3 regions of the Paenibacillus sp. NN59 genome follow, and region 1 is predicted to be linked to each of the others. Evidence: a T-box and tRNA genes for the amino acid it is inferred to sense, from the RefSeq annotation. Region 1 holds a T-box; the other regions hold tRNA genes.
What was found. A T-box is a leader RNA that pairs with one kind of tRNA and senses whether it is charged. The one in region 1 lies ahead of leuS (leucine--tRNA ligase), so its partner is inferred to be a tRNA-Leu.
Positions count from the first base shown of each region.

Region 2: it has a tRNA-Leu gene. The T-box ahead of leuS (leucine--tRNA ligase) is inferred to sense a tRNA for this amino acid. The anticodon was not compared.
Region 3: it has a tRNA-Leu gene. The T-box ahead of leuS (leucine--tRNA ligase) is inferred to sense a tRNA for this amino acid. The anticodon was not compared.

Region 1 is NZ_CP199678.1:4,628,162-4,635,161, reverse strand. Features, by position in the region: gene ACT89M_RS20335 (CvfB family protein) at 1-85, shown strand, start outside; gene ACT89M_RS20330 (class I SAM-dependent DNA methyltransferase) at 297-1,067, shown strand; gene ACT89M_RS20325 (phosphotransferase family protein) at 1,294-2,250, shown strand; T-box leader at 2,364-2,616, shown strand; gene leuS (leucine--tRNA ligase) at 2,690-5,134, shown strand; gene comER (late competence protein ComER) at 5,115-5,960, opposite strand; gene ACT89M_RS20310 (ComEA family DNA-binding protein) at 6,146-6,742, shown strand; gene ACT89M_RS20305 (deoxycytidylate deaminase) at 6,790-7,000, shown strand, end outside.
Region 2 is NZ_CP199678.1:5,646,281-5,653,280, forward strand. Features, by position in the region: gene ACT89M_RS24630 (WGxxGxxG family protein) at 448-807, shown strand; tRNA gene ACT89M_RS24635 (tRNA-Gly) at 1,051-1,121, opposite strand; tRNA gene ACT89M_RS24640 (tRNA-Pro) at 1,133-1,206, opposite strand; tRNA gene ACT89M_RS24645 (tRNA-Arg) at 1,223-1,299, opposite strand; tRNA gene ACT89M_RS24650 (tRNA-Gly) at 1,306-1,380, opposite strand; tRNA gene ACT89M_RS24655 (tRNA-Leu) at 1,392-1,472, opposite strand; tRNA gene ACT89M_RS24660 (tRNA-Lys) at 1,485-1,557, opposite strand; tRNA gene ACT89M_RS24665 (tRNA-Gln) at 1,567-1,641, opposite strand; tRNA gene ACT89M_RS24670 (tRNA-Val) at 1,650-1,725, opposite strand; tRNA gene ACT89M_RS24675 (tRNA-Glu) at 1,771-1,842, opposite strand; tRNA gene ACT89M_RS24680 (tRNA-Thr) at 1,853-1,925, opposite strand; tRNA gene ACT89M_RS24685 (tRNA-Asn) at 1,929-2,004, opposite strand; rRNA gene rrf (5S ribosomal RNA) at 2,089-2,205, opposite strand; rRNA gene ACT89M_RS24695 (23S ribosomal RNA) at 2,345-5,272, opposite strand; rRNA gene ACT89M_RS24700 (16S ribosomal RNA) at 5,589-7,000, opposite strand, start outside.
Region 3 is NZ_CP199678.1:359,620-366,619, forward strand. Features, by position in the region: rRNA gene ACT89M_RS01655 (16S ribosomal RNA) at 1-170, shown strand, start outside; rRNA gene ACT89M_RS01660 (23S ribosomal RNA) at 511-3,437, shown strand; rRNA gene rrf (5S ribosomal RNA) at 3,587-3,703, shown strand; tRNA gene ACT89M_RS01670 (tRNA-Ile) at 3,760-3,833, shown strand; tRNA gene ACT89M_RS01675 (tRNA-Ala) at 3,861-3,936, shown strand; tRNA gene ACT89M_RS01680 (tRNA-Asn) at 3,938-4,013, shown strand; tRNA gene ACT89M_RS01685 (tRNA-Ser) at 4,015-4,106, shown strand; tRNA gene ACT89M_RS01690 (tRNA-Glu) at 4,124-4,195, shown strand; tRNA gene ACT89M_RS01695 (tRNA-Val) at 4,203-4,278, shown strand; tRNA gene ACT89M_RS01700 (tRNA-Met) at 4,296-4,369, shown strand; tRNA gene ACT89M_RS01705 (tRNA-Asp) at 4,398-4,475, shown strand; tRNA gene ACT89M_RS01710 (tRNA-Thr) at 4,495-4,570, shown strand; tRNA gene ACT89M_RS01715 (tRNA-His) at 4,663-4,738, shown strand; tRNA gene ACT89M_RS01720 (tRNA-Gln) at 4,752-4,826, shown strand; tRNA gene ACT89M_RS01725 (tRNA-Lys) at 4,835-4,907, shown strand; tRNA gene ACT89M_RS01730 (tRNA-Leu) at 4,920-5,007, shown strand; tRNA gene ACT89M_RS01735 (tRNA-Gly) at 5,016-5,090, shown strand; tRNA gene ACT89M_RS01740 (tRNA-Arg) at 5,097-5,173, shown strand; tRNA gene ACT89M_RS01745 (tRNA-Pro) at 5,189-5,262, shown strand; tRNA gene ACT89M_RS01750 (tRNA-Gly) at 5,275-5,345, shown strand; gene ACT89M_RS01755 (hypothetical protein) at 5,497-5,931, shown strand; gene ACT89M_RS01760 (hypothetical protein) at 6,120-6,980, opposite strand.

The DNA of each region.
Region 1 (7,000 bases):
GATGAAAGATGGATTGGTGGTACAAAAGGAAAACTGGACGTACTTGTCTGATTCTGCGCCAAAATCACAGCAGGAAGAGAAGTAGACACAGATAAGGTATAGCCGAGTACGGCATGGATGTTTTGAGTTAGAGCATTCATTTTGGTTGAAATATTGCATGTATCATGGAGCCGATGCTTTATGCATCGGTTTAAGTAAGGCAGGGCCAGACTGGGTAAACACCGGAAGCCCTGCTTTTTAGTTTGAATTTTGATCCGATCCGATGAGGAAAATGAAATTGAAAGTGCGGTGCCGACATGTCTTACCGGAAATTTGCCTACGTTTACGATGAATTAATGGAAGATATGCCTTATCCGGACTGGATAAGGTTTGCAAGAACAGCTTGGGAACAACATGGCATGCCCAAAAGTGTGGCTGAGCTTGGCTGCGGAACGGGGTCCATTACGATCCCGCTGGTGAACTCTGGCTTTGAAGTGACGGGTATTGATCTCTCCGCAGATATGTTATCTGTTGCGCGTAGCAAAATGGAAGCGACACCTCAGGGACACCGTCTGTACAGGGAAGGCAGTGTACGCTGGGTACAGCAGGATATGCGGGAGTGGAGAGTGCCTGAACCTGTAGACTCGGTCATTTCGTTCTGCGATTGCATGAATTATTTGCTGGAATCTGAAGATGTCATTCGAACATTCGAGCGGACGTATGAAATGTTGAAGCCAGGAGGTACATTTCTGTTTGATGTACACCATCCAAATACATTGATTCGGTATGATGAGGAACAGCCTTTTGTGTTAGACGAACGCTCGGTCTCATATATCTGGACGTGCGATTTTGATCAGGAGCGGTGTGAGATAGAGCATCATCTGAGCATTTTTTCTAGATTGGATGAGGGCAACAGAGATACCTATCAGCGATTCGAAGAAGTTCATACGCAACGCGCTTATGATCCGGACTGGATGAAGCTTGAATTAAGCAAAGCGGGTTTCCGGGATGTGAAGGTGTATGCAGACTTTGAGTGGAAAGAAGCTGGAGATCACGCACAGCGTCTGTTCTACGTGGCTGTAAAATGATTGTTTAAAGAGAAAATTATAATGAGCGACGCTAAACTAATTTATATGCATATGAATATGAAACTGTCCTTGTGCAACGTGTAAGTATGTTGCTCGAGGCAGTTTTTTTGAACATATATGATAAAAAGTATTGCCGCTTGAAGCAAAGAGAGACATAATGAATGAAAAAAGGAAAGCGTTTTCTTAACATGCAAACTATATTCCAATCACAGGGAGAGTTGTAGAGATGGAAAGTACATATAAAACGAGATTGTCCAAAGAACAGCTGGATCAGATCATTAAGCATCACCTTGCTGTAACGATTCAAGATTACGAGGAAATGATCGATGGCTGGGCAAACCATGCTTATAAAATTTTGCTTGACGATGGACGAAAAGTTGTTCTAAAAATCGCACCTGCGGCTACGACCAATCTGATGCGTTGTGAACAGGATTTAATGACGGCTGAAGTGGAAGCACTCCAGCTTGTTGCTGAGCTTAAGGATGTTCCTGTGCCTCTGGTACTCGCATATGATGCTTCACTACTCATGGCTCCCGCGCAGTATTTCATTATGGAGTTTATGCCCGGGGTTCCATACAACCAGGTGAAAGAAGATTTTACTGCCGAAGATCAGGAAGTGGTTGAACAGCAGTTAGGCTGGTACAACCAGCGAATTAACGAGATTAAGGGAGAGCGGTTTGGTTATTTTTCCGGAAAGGACAGACAACGCGCGACGTGGAGAGAAGCTTTCTTGATGCTCATGCATGATATGCTTGCAGATGGTAAAGAGGCAGGAGTTGATATCGGCATCGATTACAATGAGCTGAGACGGTTGATTGATGAGAAATCAGATGCACTGGATGAAGTGACAGAACCTTCCCTGATTAGCTGGGATCTGTGGGATGGCAATGTGCTGGTCCAGGATAAGCAAATTACGGCCATTATTGATTTTGAACGCTCATTATGGGGCGATCCGCTCATGGAGCATTATTTCAGTCATTTTAACTATACTCCGGGTTTTCTCAAAGGATATGGACGTGAGGTTGAGACAGAGAACGAGCGGAAGCGCAGAAGTTTATATGATTTGTATTTTGATCTTGCGCTCCGAATTGAATGTGATTACCGTAAGTATGATAACAAGGAGCATATTGAATCTACGATCCGTAATATGCAGGAAGGCATTGAACGGTTTAGAAAAATGTGAGAATGCCAGTTGACATGTGAAGGGCAATAAAGTCTGACTTGTGAGAAAGAGATTGTGACATGTCATATTGACTTTGAGCTTGCATTTTTATATAATGCTTCCTATATTGTATACATATTTCGATGATAAGGATCAGTAGTGGGTGCTGTACATGACAGAGAGTCGGCGGTTGGTGCAAGCCGATTGACAGTATTTTGCGAACTCGCCTTGGAGAAATGCGGTGATTACAAAGTTCTATGCCTTGGGTGCAGGACTGGAAATCCGCATCGGTTAACCGCCGTTACAGGTCTAAAGGGAGTGGATGACGAAGCACGTTCGTCCGCTAACTAGGGTGGTACCACGGGAATTCAACCTCTCGTCCCTAGCGCTGCAAACGCTACGGGATGCTGAGGTTTTTTTGTTGTTATAAAGCGCGTATAACCTGAAGGAGGAATTATAGATGAGTGAGAATCATCAGCCGAAGCACGGCTATCAGCCGCAAGTGATGGAGAAAAGTTGGCAGCAATATTGGGATGACAACAAAACGTTTAAAACAGGTGAGGACCCGTCCAAACCGAAGTTTTATGCACTGGATATGTTCCCATATCCGTCCGGTTCAGGACTTCACGTAGGTCACCCGGAAGGATATACTGCAACGGATATCGTATCCCGTTACAAACGGATGCGTGGATACAATGTGCTGCACCCAATGGGCTGGGACGCTTTTGGTCTGCCAGCAGAGCAGCACGCACTGGATACGGGGGAGCACCCGCGTCATATCACATTCCGCAACATTGACAATTTCCGTCGTCAGATCAAATCTCTCGGATTCTCATATGACTGGGATCGTGAGATCAGTACAACAGACCCTGAGTATTACAAATGGACACAGTGGATCTTTATTCAGCTGTACAATAAAGGGTTGGCCTATGTCGATGAAGTGCCGGTGAACTGGTGTGAAGCATTGGGCACGGTTCTGGCGAACGAAGAGGTTATTGACGGTAAGAGTGAACGTGGCGGACACCCGGTTGTACGTAAACCGATGCGTCAATGGGTACTGAAAATTACGGAATACGCAGAGCGTTTGCTGGAAGATCTGGAAGAGCTGGACTGGTCGGAAAGCATCAAGGATATGCAACGTAACTGGATCGGCAAATCGACCGGGGCTGAAGTGGTTTTTGCCATCGAAGGCCGTGAAGAAGTGATCAAAGTATTCACAACCCGTGCAGATACATTGTTCGGTGCAAGCTTTGCCGTTCTGGCTCCAGAGCACGAATTGGTTGACGCGATTACATCCGAAGAACAGCGTGAGGCAGTAAAAGCTTATCAGGAGCAGGCTGCGCGTAAGAGTGATCTGGAACGTACGGACTTGGCAAAAGACAAAACAGGTGTGTTCACTGGTGCATACGCGATTAATCCGGTTAACGGAGCGAAGCTGCCGATCTGGATTGCTGACTATGTACTTGCTGGCTATGGTACAGGAGCTGTTATGGCTGTTCCGGGCCACGATGCACGTGACTGGGAATTCGCGAAGCAGTTTGACCTGAATATCATTGAAGTCATTGCCGGCGGAGATGTTACAAAAGAGGCGTATACAGGTGACGGCGCACATGTGAACTCCGATTTCCTGAACGGTTTGAACAATGAAGAAGCTGCGGCGAAAATGATCGCTTGGCTCGAAGAGAACGGCAAAGGACAAGGAAAAACAACGTACCGTCTGCGCGACTGGCTGTTCAGCCGTCAACGTTATTGGGGAGAGCCGATTCCGATTCTGCATCTGGAGGACGGGACGATGAAGACTGTGCCAGAAGATCAATTGCCACTGTTGCTGCCTGACATTGACCAGATCAAACCTTCAGGTACAGGGGAATCCCCGCTGGCAAACGTGACCGATTGGGTAAATACGGTTGATCCGGAAACGGGCATGAAAGCTCGCCGTGAAACTAACACGATGCCACAATGGGCGGGAAGCTGCTGGTATTACCTGCGGTTTATCGATCCGCACAATGACAAGGAACTGATCTCACAAGAGAAACAACAGCAATGGTTGCCAGTTGACCTGTACATCGGTGGGGCAGAACATGCTGTACTACACTTGTTGTATGCTCGTTTCTGGCACAAAGTGCTGTATGATCTGGGTGTTGTACACACGAAAGAGCCGTTCCATAAGCTGGTTAACCAAGGTATGATTCTGGGAACCAACAATGAGAAAATGAGTAAATCTCGCGGTAATGTCATCAACCCGGATGAGATTGTTAACGAATTCGGTGCAGATACACTGCGTCTCTATGAGATGTTTATGGGTCCTCTGGAAGCGACTAAACCTTGGAACGCAAACGGGGTAGAGGGAATGTATCGTTTCCTGTCACGCGTATGGCGACTGTTCATTAACGAAGATACTGGTGCGATTAATGAGAAAATTACAGCTGACGGTGGAACCGACGAGTTCAAACGCACGGCACACAAAACGATTAAAAAAGTGACGGAAGATCTGGAACATCTGCGCTTCAACACGGCGATCAGCCAATTGATGATCTTCATCAATGACGCGTACAAAGCAGAGACGCTGCCTCGCGAAGCGATGGAGAATTTCGTTCAATTGCTGTCACCTCTGGCGCCGCATATGGCAGAGGAACTGTGGAATCGTCTTGGACACGAGGGTGGAATCTCTTACGTGGCTTGGCCTGCATACGATGAGTCCATGACTGTGGATGCAGAAGTGGAAATCGTAGTTCAAGTGAACGGCAAAATTGTAACTCGTGCGACGATCGCGAAGGATCTGGATGCACAGGGAATGCAGGACTACACGATGGAGCTTGCACCTGTGAAACAGGCGCTGGAAGGCAAGACTATTCGCAAAGTCATTGCCGTTCCAGGCAAACTGGTTAATATTGTTGCCGGTTAATCTCGCTGGCACGGAATACCTCATCCAGTTTGACTAAATCTTCATCGTATTTTTCATGTGTTGTATGGATCAGACTATCAAAAACACCATCGAGGTTGTTTCTCAGCAGCGCAAGTGCCTGAGCGGTTATTCCGCCAGGTACGGCGACACGGGCTTGAAGTTCTTGTGGAGTATAACCTCCCTCAGTGAGCAGTTTGCCTGTACCTAGAAGCATCTCACCGGCAAGGGCGCAGGCGTCGGCACGTTTGATACCTGTCAAGCGCACAGCACTTTCAATCCATTGCTCCAAAAAGAAGGATATGAATGCAGGGCCACAGCTGGAGAAGTCAGATGTGATTCGAGTGCAGGCTTCATCCACTTGATAAGGTTTGCCGATATGACTCATTAGGCCTTCGAGCAGTGAGCGATCTTCTGCCGTCATACGTTCACCATGGATGAATAGGCTTGCTCCGCTGCCGACCTGATGTGTAACACTGGGGATAACCTTGGAGACTTTGCAAGGAAGCGAAGATTCCAGATGGCGCAGCTGCACGGGGCTGGTGATCGAGACAATTATGTGATTGGAATTCACAACAGGCAGGATATCATCAATGACATGTCTGAATTCCAGCGGTTTCACGCACAGGAAGATGATGTTGCTGCGAATGACTGTTTCCCGATTGCTCTGTGATTCATGCAGCCCTGGATAACGGAGGGAAAGCTGACGTACTTTGGATGGGGTTCGATTGCTTGCTGCAATCTGACGGGGTTCGAGTGCACCGGATTGGATCAGGGCATAGATCAACAGACTGCCCATGCTGCCGGTTCCGATAAATCCAACCTTCATTGGTTTAGCCCTCCTTTCATGCTTTACGGTAATGGCGCAGTTTCTTCCCTCTATTGTATGCATCAGGGTCTGGTTCACATGACATGAAATTATGTAACTTAGATAAGCGAAATCATGAAACGGTTCGGAAGCACCGCCCGTGTTCGAAATGATCTCTATTTTGAATATGAGGGAGTGTGCGGAAGATGAGACGGAACAAAGCGTTGTCCATTGCTGCAGCAGTGGTTGGATGTGTACTAATATTATGGTCGGGCAAAAGTGAACAGCCACCTAGCGGCTGGGAACCGATGCAGCTCGGCTCCAATCAGCCGACAAGTGAGCAGAATTCTTCTGCGATACAGTCGGCTGCTTTGGTTCCCGAGAATGTAGCTGATGCTGCGCCTAAAGGTGGGGTGAGCGGTAGGCAATTGGACGACGCAGCTCCAGCACAGGAGTCGAAGGTTCGGGAGCCTAATGTTGCTCCTGCTGTGTCAGGCAATTCACCAGCTCAACCACAGGCTCAGGTGAATGAAAGCCGTTCATCTGTATCTGAAGCAGAAGCAACATCTAAACCAGCTGACGAAACAACCAGTGAGACGGCAGATCACGGTAAGATCGATGTGAATACGGCACCTGTCAACAAACTCACGGAGCTTCCGGGGATTGGACAGAAGAAAGCTCAGGCCATTGTGGATTATCGCAATGCGCATGGTCCTTTTGCCAAAGTTAGCGATCTTACCAAGGTGAAGGGCATAGGCATGAAGATGCTGGAGAAGATGGCTCCCTATGTACAGATTCGTTAAAAGTTCAGCATAATAGTAATAGGTTCAAGGCGAGAGGAGAAAACTGCATGAGTGCAACAGAGCTTCGCAAGGACTGGGATACGTATTTTATGGACATTGCTTATATGGTATCGACACGTTCCCGTTGTCCGCGCCGGCACGTAGGAGCTGTGCTGGTTCAAGGGAAAAAGTTGCTGGGTACTGCCTATAACGGAGCACCGATGGGAGTGGCGGATTGCTCTGAGGCAGGCTGCATGATATCGGAAGAATATGAACTTG
Region 2 (7,000 bases), 1.0 Mb from region 1:
AAACACGCTTTTTTATTCATTTTCTTGTTCTGCTTCTATGAATAGCCATATGCTGTCGCATGATACCTTTTTCACGTACTTTTTATACCTTGAACATCTCATAACTAATCTAAAAAATTCATAATTATGCAGTCACATTATTCTAGGTTTTGGAATACGGAAGTAGGCTTTCAATTCTCCAGTTTTAGCATTCATGGATAACAGGCGCTCCTAAGAAACATGACCGGCAAAGCAAGCTTTTGTATACTTTACCACACTGACGCAATGAATTAAAGAGAAATTTCGATTTTCTAACACTTACCGTTGTCTTTAGACATATTTCTTATGTATTTCACAGTAAAATTTGTTTGTCCCCCATAACTTAACACTCCTCCTGCTACATAATGTTCTTGTGTATTTGGGCAGATTACTTGATAGTTCTTACAACATAAAGGAGGAGTTCACATCATGAAAAAAGCCACAACCATTATTGCTTCCATGTTAGTCGTTGCCGCAATGGCTGGTTCTGCAGGTGCTGAGGGCCATATGACCAACGGGATGGATACCAACGGTTCACGTGTAAAGTCTTATCAGAATAGCAACTACATGGACCGTACAAACAGCAACTTGAACATGAACATGGATGGTAACTATCGTACCAATGGTGATTACCGAAACAATGGGGATTACCGCACTAACAGTGTACGTACAAATGCAGCTACAACAACAGACCGCGACAACGGAATGGACTGGGGATGGCTTGGTTTGCTCGGGTTGCTGGGACTGGCCGGTATGCGTAAGAGAGCAACTGATCATCACGAGCGTTAATTGATTGGTTCTTTTGTGAAAAAAAGGACCTCCGCTACTAAGCTGGTCATCACTGACCTTTAGCGTAAAGCAACATAAAAGAGCCGAACCCATTGTGTACTGCTTCACACAATGGATTCGGCTCTTAGATACATACAAGGCGATCTGTGTCTTAGATCGCCTCCTAACACGATATATCAACGTTTCAGATTCATTACAAAAAAAAGTCTCTGCTATAAGTGCAGAGACTTTTTTGAATCAGTAAGCGGGTGATGGGAATCGAACCCACGCTATTAGCTTGGAAGGCTAAAGTTCTACCATTGAACTACACCCGCATAAACAAAAATCGGGATGACACGATTTGAACATGCGACCCCCTGGTCCCAAACCAGGTGCTCTACCAAGCTGAGCTACATCCCGATATGAAAGGTAATAATGGCGCGCCCTGAGAGATTCGAACTCCCGGCCTTTTGATTCGTAGTCAAACGCTCTATCCAGCTGAGCTAAGGGCGCAAATATTGGAGCGGAAGACGGGAATCGAACCCGCGACCCTCGCCTTGGCAAGGCGATGCTCTACCGCTGAGCCACTTCCGCAAAATAAGGGATGCGCGTGGAGGGACTTGAACCCCCACGTCAAAGACGCTAGATCCTAAGTCTAGTGCGTCTGCCAATTCCGCCACACGCGCATGTAGTAAAAGTGAGTCATGAAGGATTCGAACCTTCGACACCCTGATTAAAAGTCAGGTGCTCTACCAACTGAGCTAATGACTCATATTAAAATGGCTGGGGATATAGGATTTGAACCTATGCATGACGGAGTCAAAGTCCGTTGCCTTACCGCTTGGCTAATCCCCAAAAATAGATGGTGGAGGCTGAGGGGATCGAACCCCCGACCCTCTGCTTGTAAGGCAGATGCTCTCCCAGCTGAGCTAAGCCTCCATCTTTGGGATGTTCATCCCTAATTAAAAACATTAGATAAAACTATGACCCGTAGGGGATTCGAACCCCTGTTACCTCCGTGAAAGGGAGGTGTCTTAACCCCTTGACCAACGGGCCCCATTTGCAGAGCTCTCAACCGGGATCGAACCGGTGACCTCATCCTTACCATGGATGCACTCTACCTACTGAGCTATGAGAGCAAATGGCTCCCCGAACAGGACTCGAACCTGTGACAACTCGATTAACAGTCGAGTGCTCTACCAACTGAGCTATCAGGGAATAATATGCATTTGCAGTGCAAATGCAATTCATCGTACAACGTCCACATGCAGAGCCTGTTTTCTATGTATGATGAAAGAGTTCGCTTGGCGGCGTCCTACTCTCCCAGGACCCTGCGGTCCAAGTACCATCGGCGCTAGAGGGCTTAACGGTCGTGTTCGGGATGGGTACGTGTGGAACCCCTCCGCCATCGCCACCAAACGAGCATTTGTGAAACAAATGCATTCGCGTTCCATTCGGTCCATCACAGCGGTGTGGATGAATGGTTCAGCGCATATTCAGAGTGTTGTTCTCTGAAAACTAGATTCGAAACGAAACGTGCGCGATCAAAACTTGCATATTGGATAAGCCCTCGACCGATTAGTACTGGTCAGCTCCATGCATTACTGCACTTCCACCCCCAGCCTATCTACCTCGTCGTCTTCAAGGGGTCTTACATACTGGGAAATCTCATCTTGAGGGGGGCTTCACGCTTAGATGCTTTCAGCGCTTATCCCGTCCGTACATAGCTACCCAGCGGTGCTCCTGGCGGAACAACTGGTACACCAGCGGTACGTCCATCCCGGTCCTCTCGTACTAAGGACAGCTCCTCTCAAATTTCCTACGCCCACGACAGATAGGGACCGAACTGTCTCACGACGTTCTGAACCCAGCTCGCGTACCGCTTTAATGGGCGAACAGCCCAACCCTTGGGACCTACTTCAGCCCCAGGATGCGATGAGCCGACATCGAGGTGCCAAACCTCCCCGTCGATGTGGACTCTTGGGGGAGATAAGCCTGTTATCCCCAGGGTAGCTTTTATCCGTTGAGCGATGGCCCTTCCATGCGGTACCACCGGATCACTAAGCCCGACTTTCGTCCCTGCTCGACTTGTAGGTCTCGCAGTCAAGCTCCCTTATGCCTTTGCACTCTTCGAATGATTTCCAACCATTCTGAGGGAACCTTTGGGCGCCTCCGTTACTCTTTAGGAGGCGACCGCCCCAGTCAAACTGCCCACCTGACACTGTCCCCGCACCGGTTTACGGTACCAGGTTAGAACCTAGATACGATCAGGGTGGTATCCCAACGGTGCCTCCACGCAAGCTGGCGCTCACGCTTCAAAGGCTCCCACCTATCCTGTACAGATCGTACCCAAATTCAATATCAAGCTGCAGTAAAGCTCCATGGGGTCTTTCCGTCTTGTCGCGGGTAACCTGCATCTTCACAGGTATTAAAATTTCACCGGATCTCTCGTTGAGACAGCGCCCAAGTCGTTACGCCATTCGTGCGGGTCAGAATTTACCTGACAAGGAATTTCGCTACCTTAGGACCGTTATAGTTACGGCCGCCGTTTACTGGGGCTTCGGTTCACAGCTTCGGGATTACTCCCTAACCACTCCCCTTAACCTTCCAGCACCGGGCAGGCGTCAGCCCGTATACTTCGCCTTACGGCTTCGCACAGACCTGTGTTTTTGCTAAACAGTCGCTTGGGCCTTTTCACTGCGGCCCCCTCGTGCTATTCACACTACCGGGGCACCCCTTCTCCCGAAGTTACGGGGTCATTTTGCCGAGTTCCTTAACGAGAGTTCTTCCGCGCGCCTTAGAATTCTCTTCTCGCCTACCTGTGTCGGTTTGCGGTACGGGCACCTTCATCTGGCTAGAGGCTTTTCTTGGCAGTGTGAGATCATGACCTTCGCTACTGTAATTTTCACTCCCCATCACAGCTCAGCCTTACGGTTAGCGGATTTGCCTACTAACCAGCCTTACTGCTTGGACAGGCATCCATCAGCCTGCGTCACTACCCTACTGCGTCCCCCCATCGCTCGTAACGATTTACGGTGGTACAGGAATTTCGACCTGTTGTCCTTCGACTACGCCTTTCGGCCTCGCCTTAGGTCCCGACTTACCCTGAGCGGACGAGCCTTCCTCAGGAACCCTTAGGCTTTCGGCGGATCAGATTCTCACTGATCTTTTCGTTACTCATACCGGCATTCTCACTTGTATAATGTCCAGCGCTCCTTACGGTACACCTTCAACCCTTATACAACGCTCCCCTACCCCTGATGCAAAGCATCAAGCCATAGCTTCGGTGGTGTGTTTAGCCCCGTTACATTTTCGGCGCAGAGTCACTCGACCAGTGAGCTATTACGCACTCTTTCAATGGTGGCTGCTTCTAAGCCAACATCCTGGTTGTCTGTGCAACTCCACATCCTTTCCCACTTAACACACACTTGGGGACCTTAGCTGATGGTCTGGGCTGTTTCCCTTTTGACAATGGATCTTAGCACTCACTGTCTGACTCCCGGAAGTAAGTCTATGGCATTCGGAGTTTGACTGAGCTTGGTAACCCTTGCGGGCCCCGCACCCAATCAGTGCTCTACCTCCACGACTCTGTTTTCCGAGGCTAGCCCTAAAGCTATTTCGGGGAGAACCAGCTATCTCCGAGTTCGATTGGAATTTCTCCGCTACCCCCACCTCATCCCCGCATTTTTCAACATGCGTGGGTTCGGGCCTCCAGTGCGTGTTACCGCACCTTCACCCTGGACAGGGGTAGATCACCCGGTTTCGGGTCTACGTCCACGTACTCATTCGCCCTATTCAGACTCGCTTTCGCTGCGGCTCCGGCTCTTCACCTTAACCTTGCACGGGAACGTAACTCGCCGGTTCATTCTACAAAAGGCACGCCATCACCCCTAAAACGGGCTCTGACTTTTTGTAAGCACACGGTTTCAGGTTCTATTTCACTCCCCTTCCGGGGTGCTTTTCACCTTTCCCTCACGGTACTGCTTCACTATCGGTCGCTAGGAAGTATTTAGCCTTGGCAGATGGTCCTGCCGGATTCATACGGGGTTTCACGTGCCCCGCACTACTCGGGATCCGTCTCGGAGGGAACAGACTTTCAATTACAGGGCTTTTACCTTCTTTGGCGGGCCTTTCCAGACCTCTTCGCTTAACCGGTTCCTTTGTAACTCCATGTGAGACGTCCCACAACCCCAAAGAGCAAGCTCTTTGGTTTGGGCTTCTCCGCGTTCGCTCGCCGCTACTGACGGAATCACTATTGTTTTCTCTTCCTCAGGGTACTTAGATGTTTCAGTTCCCCTGGTATGCCTCTACTTGCCCTATGTATTCAGACAAGAGTAACTGGATATTACCCCAGCTGGGTTTCCCCATTCGGACATCCCCGGATCAAAGCTTGCTTACAGCTCCCCGAGGCAGTTTCGTTGTTCGCCACGTCCTTCATCGGCTCCTAGCGCCTAGGCATCCTCCGTGTGCTCTTAGTAGCTTAACCATATGCTCCGGTTTCGTTCGCTCGCTTCCCTTGGTTTGGACTACGTCCAAAGCCAAAAGTCGCTCCCACCCGATACCATCGCAATTGCATTATCTACCGTTTTTATTGAAACTTGTTATACACAAGTTCAGCTAAAAAGGAATGTTCTAATTCGCGTTTGTTTCGTTTCGATATCTAGTTTTCAAAGAACAAGCTCCATAACTAGCAAGCTGTTTGAGAGTTTGAGCTCTCAAAACTGAGCAACGAGTGAGTAACTAGCCGACCTGGCTAGATTTTAGTTTTGAATGTCTTCATTGCAGAAGACGATTCTCCATAGAAAGGAGGTGATCCAGCCGCACCTTCCGATACGGCTACCTTGTTACGACTTCACCCCAATCATCTATCCCACCTTCGGCGGCTGGCTCCTTGCGGTTACCCCACCGACTTCGGGTGTTATAAACTCTCGTGGTGTGACGGGCGGTGTGTACAAGACCCGGGAACGTATTCACCGCGGCATGCTGATCCGCGATTACTAGCAATTCCGACTTCATGCAGGCGAGTTGCAGCCTGCAATCCGAACTGAGACCGGCTTTGTTGGGATTGGCTCCATCTCGCGATTTCGCAGCCCGTTGTACCGGCCATTGTAGTACGTGTGTAGCCCAGGTCATAAGGGGCATGATGATTTGACGTCATCCCCACCTTCCTCCGGTTTGTCACCGGCAGTCTATCTAGAGTGCCCACCCGAAGTGCTGGCAACTAAATATAAGGGTTGCGCTCGTTGCGGGACTTAACCCAACATCTCACGACACGAGCTGACGACAACCATGCACCACCTGTCTCAACTTTCCCCGAAGGGCACCTAACGCATCTCTGCCTCGTTAGTTGGATGTCAAGACCTGGTAAGGTTCTTCGCGTTGCTTCGAATTAAACCACATACTCCACTGCTTGTGCGGGTCCCCGTCAATTCCTTTGAGTTTCAGTCTTGCGACCGTACTCCCCAGGCGGAGTGCTTAATGTGTTAACTTCGGCACCAAGGGTATCGAAACCCCTAACACCTAGCACTCATCGTTTACGGCGTGGACTACCAGGGTATCTAATCCTGTTTGCTCCCCACGCTTTCGCGCCTCAGCGTCAGTTACAGCCCAGAGAGTCGCCTTCGCCACTGGTGTTCCTCCACATCTCTACGCATTTCACCGCTACACGTGGAATTCCACTCTCCTCTTCTGCACTCAAGTCACACAGTTTCCAGTGCGATCCGGGGTTGAGCCCCGGGATTAAACACCAGACTTACATGACCGCCTGCGCGCGCTTTACGCCCAATAATTCCGGACAACGCTTGCCCCCTACGTATTACCGCGGCTGCTGGCACGTAGTTAGCCGGGGCTTTCTTCTCAGGTACCGTCACCTTGAGAGCAGTTACTCTCCCAAGCGTTCTTCCCTGGCAACAGAGCTTTACGATCCGAAAACCTTCATCACTCACGCGGCATTGCTCCGTCAGGCTTTCGCCCATTGCGGAAGATTCCCTACTGCTGCCTCCCGTAGGAGTCTGGGCCGTGTCTCAGTCCCAGTGTGGCCGATCACCCTCTCAGGTCGGCTACGCATCGTCGCCTTGGTGAGCCGTTACCTCACCAACTAGCTAATGCGCCGCAGGCCCATCCCCAAGTGACAGATTGCTCCGTCTTTCCAGTTCTCTTCAGGCGAAGAAAACAAGTATTCGGTATTAGCTACCGTTTCCGGTAGTTGTCCCAA
Region 3 (7,000 bases), 2.3 Mb from region 1:
GAATACGTTCCCGGGTCTTGTACACACCGCCCGTCACACCACGAGAGTTTATAACACCCGAAGTCGGTGGGGTAACCGCAAGGGGCCAGCCGCCGAAGGTGGGATAGATGATTGGGGTGAAGTCGTAACAAGGTAGCCGTATCGGAAGGTGCGGCTGGATCACCTCCTTTCTATGGAGAATCGTTTCCCGCGTGGAAACATTCAAATATGCAGCTCAGCTGCAAACCACTCACTCGTTGCTCAGTTTTGAGAGCTCAAACTCTCAAAACTTCTCGTTGATTCGACCGACACATCCGTGAACGGCCCGAACCAAACGATTTGTTCTTTGAAAACTAGATATCGAAACGAAACAAACGCGAATTAGAACATTCCTTTTTAGCTGAACTTGTGTATAACAAGTTTCAATAAAAACGGTAGATAATGCAATTGCGATGGTATCGGGTGGGAGCGACTTTTGGCTTTGGACGTAGTCCAAAACAAGGGAAGCGAGCAGACGAAACCGGAGCATATGGTTAAGCTACTAAGAGCACACGGAGGATGCCTAGGCGCTAGGAGCCGATGAAGGACGTGGCGAACAACGAAACTGCCTCGGGGAGCTGTAAGCAAGCTTTGATCCGGGGATGTCCGAATGGGGAAACCCAGCTGGGGTAATATCCAGTTACTCATAACTGAATACATAGGTTATGTAGAGGCATACCAGGGGAACTGAAACATCTAAGTACCCTGAGGAAGAGAAAACAATAGTGATTCCGTCAGTAGCGGCGAGCGAACGCGGAGAAGCCCAAACCAAGGAGCTTGCTCTTTGGGGTTGTGGGACGTCTCACATGGAGTTACAAAGGAACCGGTTAAGCGAAGAGGTCTGGAAAGGCCCGCCAAAGAAGGTAAAAGCCCTGTAATTGAAAGTCTGTTCCCTCCGAGACGGATCCCGAGTAGTGCGGGGCACGTGAAACCCCGTATGAATCCGGCAGGACCATCTGCCAAGGCTAAATACTTCCTAGCGACCGATAGTGAAGCAGTACCGTGAGGGAAAGGTGAAAAGCACCCCGGAAGGGGAGTGAAATAGAACCTGAAACCGTGTGCTTACAAAAAGTCAGAGCCCGTTTTAGGGGTGATGGCGTGCCTTTTGTAGAATGAACCGGCGAGTTACGTTCCCGTGCAAGGTTAAGGTGAAGAGCCGGAGCCGCAGCGAAAGCGAGTCTGAATAGGGCGAATGAGTACGTGGACGTAGACCCGAAACCGGGTGATCTACCCCTGTCCAGGGTGAAGGTGCGGTAACACGCACTGGAGGCCCGAACCCACGCATGTTGAAAAATGCGGGGATGAGGTGGGGGTAGCGGAGAAATTCCAATCGAACTCGGAGATAGCTGGTTCTCCCCGAAATAGCTTTAGGGCTAGCCTCGGAAAACAGAGTCGTGGAGGTAGAGCACTGATTGGGTGCGGGGCCCGCAAGGGTTACCAAGCTCAGTCAAACTCCGAATGCCATAGACTTACTTCCGGGAGTCAGACAGTGAGTGCTAAGATCCATTGTCAAAAGGGAAACAGCCCAGACCATCAGCTAAGGTCCCCAAGTGTGTGTTAAGTGGGAAAGGATGTGGAGTTGCACAGACAACCAGGATGTTGGCTTAGAAGCAGCCACCATTGAAAGAGTGCGTAATAGCTCACTGGTCGAGTGACTCTGCGCCGAAAATGTAACGGGGCTAAACACACCACCGAAGCTATGGCTTGATGCTTGCATCAGGGGTAGGGGAGCGTTGTATAAGGGTTGAAGGTGTACCGTAAGGAGCGCTGGACATTATACAAGTGAGAATGCCGGTATGAGTAACGAAAAGATCAGTGAGAATCTGATCCGCCGAAAGCCTAAGGGTTCCTGAGGAAGGCTCGTCCGCTCAGGGTAAGTCGGGACCTAAGGCGAGGCCGAAAGGCGTAGTCGAAGGACAACAGGTCGAAATTCCTGTACCACCGTAAATCGTTACGAGCGATGGGGGGACGCAGTAGGGTAGTGACGCAGGCTGATGGATGCCTGTCCAAGCAGTAAGGCTGGTTAGTAGGCAAATCCGCTAACCGTAAGGCTGAGCTGTGATGGGGAGTGAAAATTACAGTAGCGAAGGTCATGATCTCACACTGCCAAGAAAAGCCTCTAGCCAGATGAAGGTGCCCGTACCGCAAACCGACACAGGTAGGCGAGAAGAGAATTCTAAGGCGCGCGGAAGAACTCTCGTTAAGGAACTCGGCAAAATGACCCCGTAACTTCGGGAGAAGGGGTGCCCCGGTAGTGTGAATAGCACGAGGGGGCCGCAGTGAAAAGGCCCAAGCGACTGTTTAGCAAAAACACAGGTCTGTGCGAAGCCGTAAGGCGAAGTATACGGGCTGACGCCTGCCCGGTGCTGGAAGGTTAAGGGGAGTGGTTAGGGAGTAATCCCGAAGCTGTGAACCGAAGCCCCAGTAAACGGCGGCCGTAACTATAACGGTCCTAAGGTAGCGAAATTCCTTGTCAGGTAAATTCTGACCCGCACGAATGGCGTAACGACTTGGGCGCTGTCTCAACGAGAGATCCGGTGAAATTTTAATACCTGTGAAGATGCAGGTTACCCGCGACAAGACGGAAAGACCCCATGGAGCTTTACTGCAGCTTGATATTGAATTTGGGTACGATCTGTACAGGATAGGTGGGAGCCTTTGAAGCGTGAGCGCCAGCTTGCGTGGAGGCACCGTTGGGATACCACCCTGATCGTATCTAGGTTCTAACCTGGTACCGTAAACCGGTGCGGGGACAGTGTCAGGTGGGCAGTTTGACTGGGGCGGTCGCCTCCTAAAGAGTAACGGAGGCGCCCAAAGGTTCCCTCAGAATGGTTGGAAATCATTCGAAGAGTGCAAAGGCATAAGGGAGCTTGACTGCGAGACCTACAAGTCGAGCAGGGACGAAAGTCGGGCTTAGTGATCCGGTGGTACCGCATGGAAGGGCCATCGCTCAACGGATAAAAGCTACCCTGGGGATAACAGGCTTATCTCCCCCAAGAGTCCACATCGACGGGGAGGTTTGGCACCTCGATGTCGGCTCATCGCATCCTGGGGCTGAAGTAGGTCCCAAGGGTTGGGCTGTTCGCCCATTAAAGCGGTACGCGAGCTGGGTTCAGAACGTCGTGAGACAGTTCGGTCCCTATCTGTCGTGGGCGTAGGAAATTTGAGAGGAGCTGTCCTTAGTACGAGAGGACCGGGATGGACGTACCGCTGGTGTACCAGTTGTTCCGCCAGGAGCACCGCTGGGTAGCTATGTACGGACGGGATAAGCGCTGAAAGCATCTAAGCGTGAAGCCCCCCTCAAGATGAGATTTCCCAGTATGTAAGACCCCTTGAAGACGACGAGGTAGATAGGCTGGGGGTGGAAGTGCAGTAATGCATGGAGCTGACCAGTACTAATCGGTCGAGGGCTTATCCAATAGCAAGTTTTAAATCGCGTAGGTTTCGTTTCGAATCTAGTTTTCAGAGAACAACACTCTGAATGAAGTGAAAATCGGTACATCACGGAATGTGTGTATGATTTTCAGTTCTGATTGATATGGAAGAAGCTATGCTTCGACCAATCGCGTTTGGTGGCGATGGCGGAGGGGTTCCACACGTACCCATCCCGAACACGACCGTTAAGCCCTCTAGCGCCGATGGTACTTGGACCGCAGGGTCCTGGGAGAGTAGGACGCCGCCAAGCGATTCCCTTTGGGGTATTTTTTTTGCCCCCTCGTTAGGGATATGGGATGTATATGTGGGCCTTTAGCTCAGTTGGTTAGAGCGCACCTCTGATAAGGGTGAGGCCGGTGGTTCGAGTCCACCAAGGCCCATAGTAACTGCATAAGAAATACATGAATGGGGCCATAGCTCAGCTGGGAGAGCGCCTGCCTTGCAAGCAGGAGGTCAGCGGTTCGATCCCGCTTGGCTCCACCATTCCCTGATAGCTCAGTTGGTAGAGCACTCGACTGTTAATCGAGTTGTCACAGGTTCGAGTCCTGTTCGGGGAGCCATGGAGAGGTGTCCGAGCTGGCCGAAGGAGCACGATTGGAAATCGTGTAGGCGTCACAAGCGTCTCGAGGGTTCGAATCCCTCTCTCTCCGCCATAATTCTTTTTTAGTGAGGCCCGTTGGTCAAGGGGTTAAGACACCTCCCTTTCACGGAGGTAACAGGGGTTCGAATCCCCTACGGGTCATATTTTCGGAGGCTTAGCTCAGCTGGGAGAGCATCTGCCTTACAAGCAGAGGGTCGGGGGTTCGATCCCCTCAGCCTCCACCATATATTTTTTTAAATGACGCGGGGTGGAGCAGCCCGGTAGCTCGTCGGGCTCATAACCCGAAGGCCGCAGGTTCAAATCCTGCCCCCGCAATTGTAGCTTTCCTAACCGAAAGTGATCTGGAACCGTGGTGTAGTTGGCCTAACATGCCTGCCTGTCACGCAGGAGATCGCGGGTTCGAATCCCGTCGGTTCCGCCATTTTAATACTTTACACCGCGCCGGTGTAGCTCAACTGGTAGAGCAACTGACTTGTAATCAGTAGGTTGGGGGTTCAAGTCCTCTCGCCGGCACCATTTTAGTATTTTGCAATTAGAGGTTTATAAGTTGTATAATATAAGCTCTGATGGTAATACTAAAAACTCATGCTTTAAGGTTTGATTTTATGGCGATCGTGGCGAAGTGGTTAACGCACCGGTTTGTGGATCCGGCACTCGGGGGTTCAATTCCCCTCGATCGCCCCATAGTTTTCTTTATTGGGGATTAGCCAAGCGGTAAGGCAACGGACTTTGACTCCGTCATGCATAGGTTCAAATCCTATATCCCCAGCCATTTACTATGAGTCATTAGCTCAGTTGGTAGAGCACCTGACTTTTAATCAGGGTGTCGAAGGTTCGAATCCTTCATGACTCACTTTCATATTATGCGGTCGTGGCGGAATTGGCAGACGCGCACGGTTCAGGTCCGTGTGGGCTAACCCCCCGTGGAGGTTCGAGTCCTCTCGACCGCACCATATATTTTGCGGAAGTGGCTCAGCGGTAGAGCATCGCCTTGCCAAGGCGAGGGTCGCGGGTTCGATTCCCGTCTTCCGCTCCAATATTTGCGCCCTTAGCTCAGCTGGATAGAGCGTTTGACTACGAATCAAAAGGCCGGGAGTTCGAATCTCTCAGGGCGCGCCATTATTTCCTTTATATCGGGATGTAGCTCAGCTTGGTAGAGCACCTGGTTTGGGACCAGGGGGTCGCATGTTCAAATCGTGTCATCCCGATTTTTCGTTTATGCGGGTGTAGTTCAATGGTAGAACTTTAGCCTTCCAAGCTAATAGCGTGGGTTCGATTCCCATCACCCGCTTACGATTCAAAGAGTTCTTGCATAATGCAAGAACTCTTTTTTTATTTTTAGTGTGTATAAGTTGGCTTATACGGATCAAGTGAACCGTATGTTGGGGTTTTGTGGTAATCTATTCTTAATCAAAAGTAGAAAAGTTACAGGAGGTTGTTAAATGGGCCCTATTATATTCCTTGTCTTTGTGATGATCGCCATAATTATTTATGGAATTACCCAAACGAGAAAATCGAACAGATTAAAGAAAAAATATGGTGCAGCATTACATTCAGTCGGAATTCATTATTCAGGTCTACCTCAGGTGCCGGAGGGTAAGAAAGTGGATGTACTACTAGGTAACGGAAACTTATACATACAAGCAGATCAACAAATATTCGAGCTTTCACTAAGTAAAGTGAGTGGCGTACATCACCCTAACCAACGAGAAGTAATGAAATTCCAAAGTTTTCTGATTATTGGTTATCATATGAACGGCAGACATCGAAAAATAAAATTAGCTTTTTTTAAGTCTTCAGTAGCTAAAACTTTTTTATGGGAGATCGAGAGACAGTTGTTCACTAATAACTCAAGTAATGGGGTAATTCGATTGTAATTCGTGATCGCTTAGTTTTAGTGGTGTAGAATATACATAGTTAATATATGTCCCCCGGAAAAAGAACATTTGTCTTGTGAAAGCTAATGTTTAAATTATCGGATAAATATGATGAAAATCAAAAGCTCCTCCTGCTTCTATCTAAAGAAGCAGGAGGAGCTTTTGTTTCTACTGCATATCGCTTTACATTAATACCGTTCCAGGATGGTCTGTGTTTTCAGACCATCGGCAGGGATCAACCAGTTTTTGTTTTGAAGCAATTGTAGTAATTGGTTACGTAGACCAGATACGGTTGCTGCGTCATCTGTTTTGAATGAAACCTCGACGATATTTTCAATATCCGTACCTGCTGCGTTGCGGATCGGCCATACTTCCAGGGTAAGCTCCTGACCGTTCCATGTACCTTCATACCGTTGGAAGGTGATTGGGCCATAGGCACGGGCCTGTGTAAGTTGTTGTTTGCCCCAGTTGGAGGCAGACCAGTTTTTTAATTTACCGGGAAGCTTGTCCAGTAGCAGGTTCAAGGCATCCTTTTCAGAAGGCAACTGTGTGCCAGTTGTTTTGGTGTCTACTTTTTTCGTGTTGGAGAAGCTAAGTGTTTGTTTACCATATCCCCAGTCAATTTCAGCCTCGTAGTTATCATCTGATGAATCGAAGCCTTCCTGATTTGCAAGTGTCAGTGCTGCATTGATATCCCCGTTAATGACAGGATAACGCTTCTTGTAGGTTAACTCGAAGTTGTTTTTATCATCCTTTTTGCGAAAACGGACATTCCAACCTTGGGCATCCAATCCGAGAGCATTGGTGTCAAAGTACTCCACATTGATATTTCGTGGTGTAGCGTTCAGCCCTAGGGTCTGGATGACCTCACTGCGCGGTGTTCCATTGGCGTTTAACACAAGCTCCGGCTTGGCGAGGAACTTCACTTCATAAGCGGGAACGGCGTTGGCAGCGGCTGAAGCCTGCGGCGTGTCCAGAAATGTTAGTCCACTTCCCAGGGTGACGATGCTGAGCATCAACGAGGCGGTTACTTTTTTCCACTTTTTCAAAACCAATCACTCTCCTAATC